DNA from 2 places in the Paenibacillus sp. XP01 genome. Region 2 is predicted to be linked to the other one. Evidence: riboswitches for the same ligand, from Rfam matches in the RefSeq annotation. Region 2 holds a riboswitch; the other holds the start of a gene.
The links. Region 2 has a riboswitch for thiamine pyrophosphate ahead of SNR34_RS02275 (ABC transporter substrate-binding protein). Riboswitches for the same ligand answer to the same signal wherever they lie in the genome.
Positions count from the first base shown of each region.

Region 1 (5,114 bases), 290 kb from region 2:
TGCGGCATGCCGAACGATATTCGGGTTGGACGCCGATTGCCGCCCAGTTGTCCATGGCTCCGGCGGCAGCACGGGTAACGATGGCTAGCGGCATAACCGTGCACAGTCCCCTTTCCGTTCTGGCACCGTATTTGCAACGGGAATTGAATATGCAGCTAAAGTCCGGCTTGTGATGCATGACATGCAAAAAAGCAGTTCATTCCCCAAGATAGGGAGATGAACTGCTTTTTGCTGTTTGGCTTCTCCTCCTGTCCGTTTTGTTGCGGACAGACAATAACGCCAATTTAACGGATTCGCGGACAACCGCCCAAGAAGGCCGGCATTATGAGCGCATCCGGTATTCTTCGGCTTTTTCCTGCATGCCTGCGGCAACCGCCTCTTGTTCCGACAATCCCTTCTCCGCGGCAAATGCACGGATATCCTGCGTAATGCGCATGCTGCAGAACTTCGGTCCGCACATCGAACAGAAATGCGCCTGCTTCGCTCCTTCGGCAGGCAGTGTTTCGTCGTGGTAGGACATGGCCCGTTCAGGGTCGAGCGACAGGTTGAACTGGTCGCGCCAGCGGAATTCGAAGCGGGCTTTGGACAGCGCGTCGTCCCGGCGCTGCGCACGCGGATGGCCTTTGGCCAGATCGGCGGCATGGGCCGCGATTTTGTAGGCGATGACGCCTTCGCGCACATCGTCCTTGTTCGGCAAGCCGAGATGTTCCTTCGGCGTAACGTAACAGAGCATGGATGTGCCGAACCAGCCGATCATGGCCGCCCCGATGGCCGACGTAATATGGTCGTACCCCGGCGCAATGTCCGTGGTCAGCGGGCCGAGCGTGTAGAACGGCGCTTCCTGGCAAATCTCCATTTGCAAGTCCACGTTTTCCTTGATTTTGTGCATCGGCACGTGTCCGGGACCCTCAATCATCACCTGCACGTCATGCTTCCAGGCGATCTGGGTCAATTCCCCCAGCGTCGCGAGTTCCGCCATCTGCGCTTCGTCATTGGCATCATAAATGCTGCCCGGGCGAAGGCCGTCTCCCAGCGAAAAGGCGACGTCATACCGCTTCATGATCTCGCAGATTTCTTCGAAATGGGTGTACAGGAAATTTTCCTGATGATGCGCCAGACACCAGGCCGCCATGATCGATCCGCCCCGTGACACGATGCCCGTCATCCGTTTGGCAGTCATCGGAATATAGCGGAGCAGCACGCCCGCATGAATCGTAAAGTAGTCCACGCCCTGCTCGGCCTGCTCGATCAGCGTGTCGCGGTACAGCTCCCACGTCAGCGCCTCCGCCTCCCCTCCGACCTTTTCCAATGCCTGATAGAGCGGCACCGTGCCGATCGGTACCGGCGAATTGCGAATGATCCATTCGCGGGTGGTGTGAATGTCTTTGCCCGTGGACAGATCCATCACCGTATCCGCTCCCCAACGGACGGCCCAGGTCATCTTCTCGACCTCTTCCTCAATGGAAGACGATACGGCCGAATTGCCGATATTGGCATTGATTTTGACGTGGAAATGGCGTCCGATCATCATCGGTTCGCTCTCCGGATGATTGATATTGGAAGGCAAAATGGCTCGGCCGCTGGCCAGCTCCTGCCGTACGAATTCAGGCTCCACGCCTTCGCGGATGGCCGCGAATTCCATCTCGGGCGTAATGATGCCTCTCCGTGCATAGTGCATCTGCGTCACGCATCGCCCTTCCCGTGCCCGCAGCGGTTTCCCGGTGACGCCGGGATACGTCTCGGCTCCAGCTCTTGTGCTGCCCGGCTTCAAGCCGTTGTCCTCCGGCTTAATCGTCCGGCCTTCGTACGATTCTACGTCCTCGCGCTCCGTAATCCACTGTCTGCGCAGCGCGGGCAGGCCCGTCCGGATGTCCACCTCATAATCCGGATCGGTCATCGGACCGCTCGTATCGTACACGCGGAGCGGTTCGTTATGCTCCACCCCTTGGGGAGTGCTTGTGTCATGAAGGGCAATTTCGCGTTCGGGGACCAACAGGTCCGGTCGCGAGCCCTGAATGTATACCTTGCGGCTGCCCGGAAAAGGCCGCAGCCGCCCCATGCTTTCTTTTTCCGTATCCCGATGGTTTTCCTGTCCCGCTGTTTCGTGTCCTGTGCTCATCGCTCATTCTCCTCCTCATGGTATGGTCCGGCATTGCTCATTCTGCGCACCTGTTCATCAGGCCAAGCATGAAGGAAGTACAGCACGGGCGAATTCAAAAGCACGGATACAGCTCCAGGGCGGGCGGGAACATGGCAACCATGGCCGCCGCATCACACATCTCCACCTTGTCGGAACGCCACGGAGATGCGATGATTTCTCGGATACTGCATTAAAAAAGCCGGTTCCCCCAGGGAACCGGCTTTATCCTTCATCGCCAAACGTGCCACGGCAAGTCTACCCACAGGGGAGCTTCACTCAAGGCATATTGACGATGCTCGTCGTTGTTTCGCCGATTACTTCCCTACGCTGGCATGATCCAGATCAGGTGCTAAGGGTCCGGAATCTCATGCGATTCCGTCTCAGTCCGGACAATTCGGACTCCCCCAGTAACGTTTGACGGCTAGCGGCAACTTTGCCGCTGCGTCCTATTCAGTTCAGTCAGCCCATGTCTTGGGCTGTCCATTACAGATTAGCCTAAACATGGCGGAAAAACAACCTTATTTTCCAAAATGCCGTTTCGGATCAGGCCAGCATAAGTCCCATCTGCGCGGCGGCTTCTTTCAGGACCGGAGCATACTCATGGAGCGTCTCCTGGGAAAGGCGGCTGACAGGCCCCGATACGGACAACGCGGCTGCGATCCGGCCATCCCGGCCCATAATGGGCACGGACACCGCCGCGGCCCCCGGTTCGCGCTCTTCGTAACTTGTGGCGTAGCCGGCGGTCCGAATATCCGCCATCTGCGCCAAATACGCCTGCGGATCGATGAATACGGGCCATTCCGGGCCGTTCATCAGTTCTTCCCGGTCTTCCTCGCTTGCAAAAGCCATCAGCACCTTGCTGGAAGCCCCTACGGACAACGGCAGTCTTGCGCCAACGGGAGCCACCCGGCGGATCGCCTGATCGCTCTGTACGGCCTGTATCCGAATCCGTTCGGCACCGTCGCGCAGATACAAGCTTACCGTCTCCCCGAGCCGATCTCTCAGCCGTTCCATCGCCGGCAGCAGCAAAATGGCGGGATCGTCGCTCCGGGACATATGCGCCGATAGTTCCCAAATGCGAATGCCGAGTCTGTATTTCTCGGTCGCCGCATCGCGGATCACAAATCCCCGGTCTTCCAGGGTAGCCATGAGGCGATGCACGGTGCTCTTATGCAATCCGATCTGGCTGGCGATTTCGGTCAATCCCAGATCGCTGCGGGTCGTAAAACACAATAATATATCCAGCGCCCGTTCTACAGCCCGGACGGTTAACTTTCGGTCCTCCATGGCAGAATGCCCTCCTCATGTTTCATCACATGAAACTCGGTTACATAAATTATATGAGAAACGATTCCATCTGTAAACCGATGCCCGTTAAATTCGAACCGGAAGAAGTATCGTGGGGTCTAGGTTATCAGACTTCATCCCCTGTATTTTGCACTCAAAGGAAATAATAACCATGCATCTAAAGAACTATATAACAATTAGGTAACAAATACGCCTGAAGAATTGACATTGGCTATGGTGGAACATACGATAATAAAAAGTCTATTCGCCATCACAAAGAGGAAAAGAACGAGCGTTTCCACATTTTCTCGTTCCTATTGGAATAACTTTCCGAAAGCGAATTCATATTTTCGCTTATGCCTGAATGGTATAAGTATAACCGTCCAACTCTGTTTTTTTCACGGAACCGAACTTGTCATGTCGACATAATCTGACTCTTTCCTCCTCTGCGCCCCAGTAATCCGGCGGCGGGCAGGTTTGGAGAAAATGATCGTCAGTGAGAATTAGCCGATTCAACAAAGGAGGGGCATGTATGTTTCCGACATCCCAGAGCGAGGCCCCGCTGCAAACGAAAGTTTCCGATCTGCCCTCTTCGCTGTCTCCGAGGCTGATCCGGCTTAAACATATTATCGTGGCGTTGCTGCTCTCCGTTGTATTTTTTCTGTTATTTTGCTTCATCGCGCTTCACGGCTACATCGCTTGGGTGCTGTCCAACCCTACGGTAGCCCCCGTCTTTTCCAATCCGATGCAGGCCAAAAACATGAAATACGAAGACATCACGTTCCCGGCCGTCGACGGAAGCCGCATCATGCAAGGCTGGTACATTCCTGCCGACGCCGACGTGAACAAAACGATCATCTTCAGCCATGGATACGGAGCCAACCGGGAGGAAACCTGGGTGCCCATGTACGATTTGGCGCATTATGCCCATCAGCTTGGGTTCAACGTGGTGATGTTCGATTATGGTTTTGCCTCCCAGGTCAACAAAGCCGTCGCTACGGGCGGCAAGGCGGAATCCAAGCAATTGCTCGGAGCGATCCAATTCGCCAAACAGCGCGGCGCCCAGGAAATCGTCGTATGGGGATTTTCGATGGGAGCGGGTACGGCATTGCAGGCAGGGCTGTTGACCCAGGACGTCGACGCCATGATATTGGACAGCACGTTTCTGCTGGAACCGGATACGCTATACCATAATATCCATAATCAAATTGACCTGCCGCGCCAGCCGACGCTGGAAATTTTGAACCTGCTGTTCCCTGTCCTGAATGGCACAGGCTTGCAGCAAATTCCGTACCAAGAAGTCAAAAAGAAGGATTATCCCTTCCCGATCTTCTTCGTTCATGGAACGGAAGACGAGAAGGCGCCTTACCCGATCGCGGAGCTGCTCGCCGCCAACCAGTCGAATGCCAATTCGGAGGAATGGATCGTTGACGGAGCGCACCATGAGCTGATTTTCCGCGAGCATCCAAAAGAATATTTGCGACGCGTCTCCACATTCCTCAGCCATGTCACAAACACCGACGACGATGATGTGCAGAATACCGGCGGCAGCCATTGACGATCAGCGCAACTGAAGCCTATGCATCAGAAACATGGAATTGCATGAAAATTCGAGTCCTCTTGGGTTCCTCTTGAGGGCTCTTTTTTTTCGTATACATAAGACAGCCTGTTATCCGAATATATTTTT
Region 1 covers NZ_CP139481.1:761,335-766,448, reverse strand. Annotated here, with positions in the region: gene SNR34_RS03605 (hypothetical protein) at 1-173, shown strand, start outside; gene thiC (phosphomethylpyrimidine synthase ThiC) at 323-2,059, opposite strand; TPP riboswitch at 2,443-2,556, opposite strand; gene SNR34_RS03595 (IclR family transcriptional regulator) at 2,684-3,427, opposite strand; gene SNR34_RS03590 (alpha/beta hydrolase) at 3,960-4,985, shown strand.
Region 1: linked by a shared signal. The riboswitch ahead of thiC (phosphomethylpyrimidine synthase ThiC) and the one ahead of SNR34_RS02275 (ABC transporter substrate-binding protein) in region 2 are both predicted to bind thiamine pyrophosphate.

Region 2 (5,114 bases):
TTCTGCGACATATCCCCGATGCACACGGCAACCACGCGATACGGAAGCTCCAGCAGCTGCAGCAGTTCCTCCGCATGTCCGGTGATCTCCTGCAGCATTCGTTCCGATTCGTCCGCATCCGGCGCACAGATAATGACCTGTTCTACCTTGGAAAACTGGTGCACCCGATACAGTCCGCGCACATCCCTGCCGCCCGATCCAACCTCGCTGCGGAAACAGGTGGACATGGCGGCCAATCGGATCGGTTCCGCTACATCCACGACTTCATCCATATAATAAGAAACAAGCGGCACCTCCGAAGTCCCTACCAACCATTTGTTCTCGCCCTCAAGCTCATATACCTGATCCCGCCCTGTGGGGAAGAAGCCCGTATTAACCAGCGCTTCCTCCCTCACCATCAGCGGCACTTCCATCGGCGTGAAGCCTTTCTTCAATAATAGGTCGAGGGCTAACTGTTGTACGGCCCGATGCAAAAGCAAACCTGCCGCTTTCAATACATAACTGCGAGTGCCGCCGATTTTTACGCCTCGGGCAATGTCGATCATGTCATGCATTTCACCCAGCTCAACATGATCCTTCGCATCGTAATCGAATTTCGTAATCTCACCGACACGCCGCACTTCAACGTTATCTTCATCCGATGCTCCTGCCGGCGTATCCGGCGACACCACGTTCGGTACCAGCCACTGCAGTCTCGTTACCTCCTCCTGCACGTCGGCAAGCTTGGTCTCATTCTGCTGGAGCTTGTCGTTAAGCTCCTTTACGCGTGTCCGCAGCTCTTCCGCCTGTGCCCGATCTCCAGCCTGCATCAGCTTGCCAATCTCTGCCGACCAGGCGTTCCGCAAGCGGCGCCCTTCCTCCGTTTCCTGCAAAAGCCTTCTTCTTTCCTCGTCCAGGGTAAGCAGCTCGCGAACCGAAACCTTGATTTTTTTGCCGTCCGCGGCCGCCTGAACCTCATCCGCATGCGCACGAATCCATTTCATATCCAACATGTACACCGTCTCCTTTGGGCTATAAAAATGCAAAGAGCGCCCTCATCCCTTGGGACGAGGAGCGCTCTGCTCGCGGTGCCACCCAACTTGCCGGGACAGGTAATCCTGTGTCCAGCCTCTTGGTCCGCGGTAACGGGCGGTTCCGGTTAACTTGGGGAATGGGTTCGCTCCCCTGGCGAAAACGCCTCCGAGTTGGATGCTCTTCAACGGCATAGTTCCGATCTGCAATTGTTGACAATGATTATATATGAAATGCTCCCCCATTCGCAAGAGCTTCATTCATTATGTTTTCAAACGACCATTGCCCAGGAAATAAGACAGATCGGTCAAGCGCTGACTTTGCTTCTGGCCACCACATTGCCAAATACAGCCCGAACGATCGGCCCCACCACCAGAAGCTGTGCCGGAAGTGCCAGCAAGAAGTTATGGCCGATCGCCGAACCATAGCTTCGCAGGATGGAACGACCTCCAAGTCCATTGGTGAGGTAGGATGTCATTACACCATAGAAAGACATGACCAACACCATGCCGACCACCATAAAAAACGAGAGCGTCAACACGGCCACCAATTTGTTCGACTTGTCGAACGGCAGGGAAAACGCTACTTTTTTCGCCACAGGACCTATCAATATCGATTCAACCGCAAAAGCGACCACAAAACAGATCACAAACTGCAGCAGAATCTCCATCAAAGACAATTTCCCGATCATTCCGCTGTTATACAGATTAAACAACAGCATGATCGTGACCATGCCGAAGCACATCATTAATCCGAACACCACTTGTTCTCTTTTCGTTGTTGGCAATGTACTCATCCTTTCTGTTCATTTGATCATTATAGTGATCACGTTATGCCCTTCATAAGTGAACAAATTGTGAACTTTTAAAATTTAAATCTTTATTTTTTACGTAAGCGCGTTCAATTGCCGCTCTAATTCCAACTTGACAGCTTGGATTTCCACATCTATTCTATTTCTAAAATGCTAATGGCGAATTATCTGCCCCGGGAGGTATGTTCATATGGCTTTTCAAAAACGCGTCGACCACGTCGGAATCTCCGTTCGCGATCTGGAAACAACGCTCCGCTTCTATACCGAGATTGTCGGTCTGGAACTGAAGGGACGGTTGACTCACACCAACGGTGTCATTCAGCTGGCATTTCTCGGTTTTAACGGGAGCGACGAGACCGAGATCGAGCTGATTCAGGGGTATAGCGACAAGCTGCCATCCGAAGGAACGGTGCACCACTTTGCCATCCATGTGGAGGACATCGAAGCGGAATACCGGCGCATTCAGGCAACGGATGCAGAGTTCATCGATGGGGAGATTGTAACCTTGCCGAACGGATATCGTTACTTCTTCATCTATGGACCTGAAAAAGAATGGATTGAATTTTTCCAACGGTAATCCCGGTCGTCCCTCCAATTCCTTACTGGACACAATCCGGACTCTTGCCTATAATTACTGTGATAGCAACGCCCGTAACTTCATAGCTTCCCAGGGGTGTCGGAATTGGCCGGCTGAGAGTGTATCCCATAAGATACTGACCCTTAGACCTGATCTGGATCATGCCAGCGTAGGAATCGGAGTATATTGACCAAGGCACAGCCCCAAGGCTGGTGGCCATTCTCTAACGCCTGCATGCGTCCCGAATAACGGGACGCTTTTTTGTTAATATCAGAACGTGTGGACCGCGATGCAATTCCCCTGATATGGCATTCTTAATCAGATGTTGTGGACATGAAGCCAAGGAGTACCCGTGCCGATGGCCGGACAATATGAAGGAGAGAAAAAGAAATGAAATGGCGCAAAATGATGGGCCTGATGCTCTTGTGCATCACCCTCGTAACCGTTGCCGCATGCGGCGGCAAGGAAGCGGCACCTGCCGGCGAGAACGGCAGCAGCACGGAAAAGGCAAGCGAAGGCGGCAATGCCGCACTGAAAGACGTTAAGGTGGTGCTCGATTGGACGCCGAATACGAACCATACCGGCCTGTACGCTGCGGTGGATCAAGGCTTTTACAAAGCCGAGGGACTTAACGTCGAAATCGTGCAGCCTGGCGCAGGCGGAGCGGACACGATGGTAGCCTCGAACGAGGTCCCTTTTGGCGTCAGTTACCAGGAGAGCGTAACCCAAGCACGCACGCAAAACGTACCGCTCGTATCCATCGCCGCGGTCATTCAGCACAACACGTCCGGCTTTGCCGCTCCGGTGGACCGGAATATCAAATCGCCCAAAGACTTTGAAGGCAAATCTTATGGAGGCTGGGGCTCTCCGGTAGAAGAAGCCGTCATGCAATCGATTATGGAAGGCGAAGGCGCCGACGTCTCCAAGGTGAAAAACATCAATATGGGCGATGCCGATTTCTTCACTGCCGTGAAACGCGACATCGACTTTGCCTGGATCTTCTATGCGTGGACCGGGATTGAAGCACAACTGCGGAATGAACCGATCGACATGCTGTACGTCAAGGATTACTCCGAAGCGCTCGACTATTACACGCCTGTGCTCGTAACCAACGAAACGACGATTCAGAATGATCCGGAGCTGGTTAAAGCGTTCATGAAAGCGACATCCGAAGGATATCAATATGCGATCGATCACCCGGAGGAGGCTGCCAACATTTTGCTGAAGGCCGTTCCGGACCTCGACAAGGATTTAGTACTCGCCAGCCAGAAGTGGCTCAGCCCGAAATATCAGGACGATGCCGCACGTTGGGGCGAACAGAAACAGGAAGTTTGGCAAAATTACGCGGACTGGATGTTCAGCAAAAAACTGCTCGACCAGCAAGTCGACGTTTCCAAAGCGTATACGAACGAATTTTTACCACAATAACGAGCAACTATATAACGAAATCGGAAGGAGCCGTGAATGGACATGGCCAGCACACTGCTTAGCATACAAGTGATTCCCAAAACGCCGAACGGCGAAAACTCTTATCCTTACGTCGATCGCGCGATCGAAGTCATTCAACAATCCGGCGTCAAATATCAAGTAAACCCGCTGGAAACGACCATGGAAGGCGAACTTGAGGAGCTGCTGCAGATCGTGCGCAAAATGCACGAAGCACTCGTGGAGGCCGGCAGCCCAAGCATCATTTCCCAGATCAAAATTGCCCATAGCCCTGACGGGTTCAGCATGGATGCCCTCACGGAGAAATATCGCTAATGAATTCATACTGGAAAAGCGTATGGCCGCCCTTCGTGGCGGTTATTCTCTTTATCGCGTTATGGCAGGGAGCCGTATCCCTGTTCCATATTGAAAAGTGGATGCTTCCCGCACCCTCGGACATCGCCCGCGAAGCGGCATCTCAAGCCGATCGCCTCGGCATGCATGCTTGGGCTACCATCCAGCTTACCCTGATCGGCTTCGCTGCCGGCACGGCCGTCGGATTGCTGATCGCGATGGTGCTGCATCTTATTCCTTTGCTCAAACAGGCGTTATACCCTTTGCTTATTTTAAGTCAAAACATACCCACCATCGCGCTGGCTCCGCTCCTGCTGATCTGGTTCGGCTTCGGGCTGCTGCCCAAGCTGATCACGATCGTTCTCGTCTGTTTCTTCCCGGTCGCCGTAGCGGCCATGGACGGGTTAACCCGCACGGATGCGGCCATGATGAATTACATGCGCATGGCCGGTGCATCGCGCCGCCACATCTTCTGGAAGCTGGAGCTGCCGCATGCGCTGCCCTCCATCTTCTCCGGCGTGAAGATTGCCGCCACATACAGCGTTATGGGCGCCATCATCGCAGAATGGATCGGCGCCGACAAGGGCATCGGTTATTACATGATGCTGCAGAAGTCCGCTTACCGGACAGATCGATTATTCGTCGCCATCATGATCATCGTGGCGCTGAGCCTGCTGCTCTTCCTGCTCATTGCCTTGCTGGAGAAGCTGCTCGTTAAATGGCGGCCGCAGAAGCGCTAACCCGACATTGAACCAAGGAAGTGAATACGACATGAATCATACCGGTTCTCCGGCAACACCAGCGGCTGCCCCAGCTATGCAGGCAAGCGAAACGGGTGCAGCTCACTCTGACGGCACGGCACCGACATCGGCATCGGCAACGGCGCCTGCGCTCAACGTCAGGAATGTGCACGCCTCCTTCCGCGAGCGGCGAAGC
Region 2 covers NZ_CP139481.1:473,285-478,398, reverse strand. Annotated here, with positions in the region: gene serS (serine--tRNA ligase) at 1-992, opposite strand, end outside; gene SNR34_RS02285 (DUF2798 domain-containing protein) at 1,319-1,807, opposite strand; gene SNR34_RS02280 (VOC family protein) at 2,013-2,399, shown strand; TPP riboswitch at 2,482-2,593, shown strand; gene SNR34_RS02275 (ABC transporter substrate-binding protein) at 2,790-3,827, shown strand; gene SNR34_RS02270 (MTH1187 family thiamine-binding protein) at 3,870-4,160, shown strand; gene SNR34_RS02265 (ABC transporter permease) at 4,160-4,918, shown strand; gene SNR34_RS02260 (ABC transporter ATP-binding protein) at 4,995-5,114, shown strand, end outside.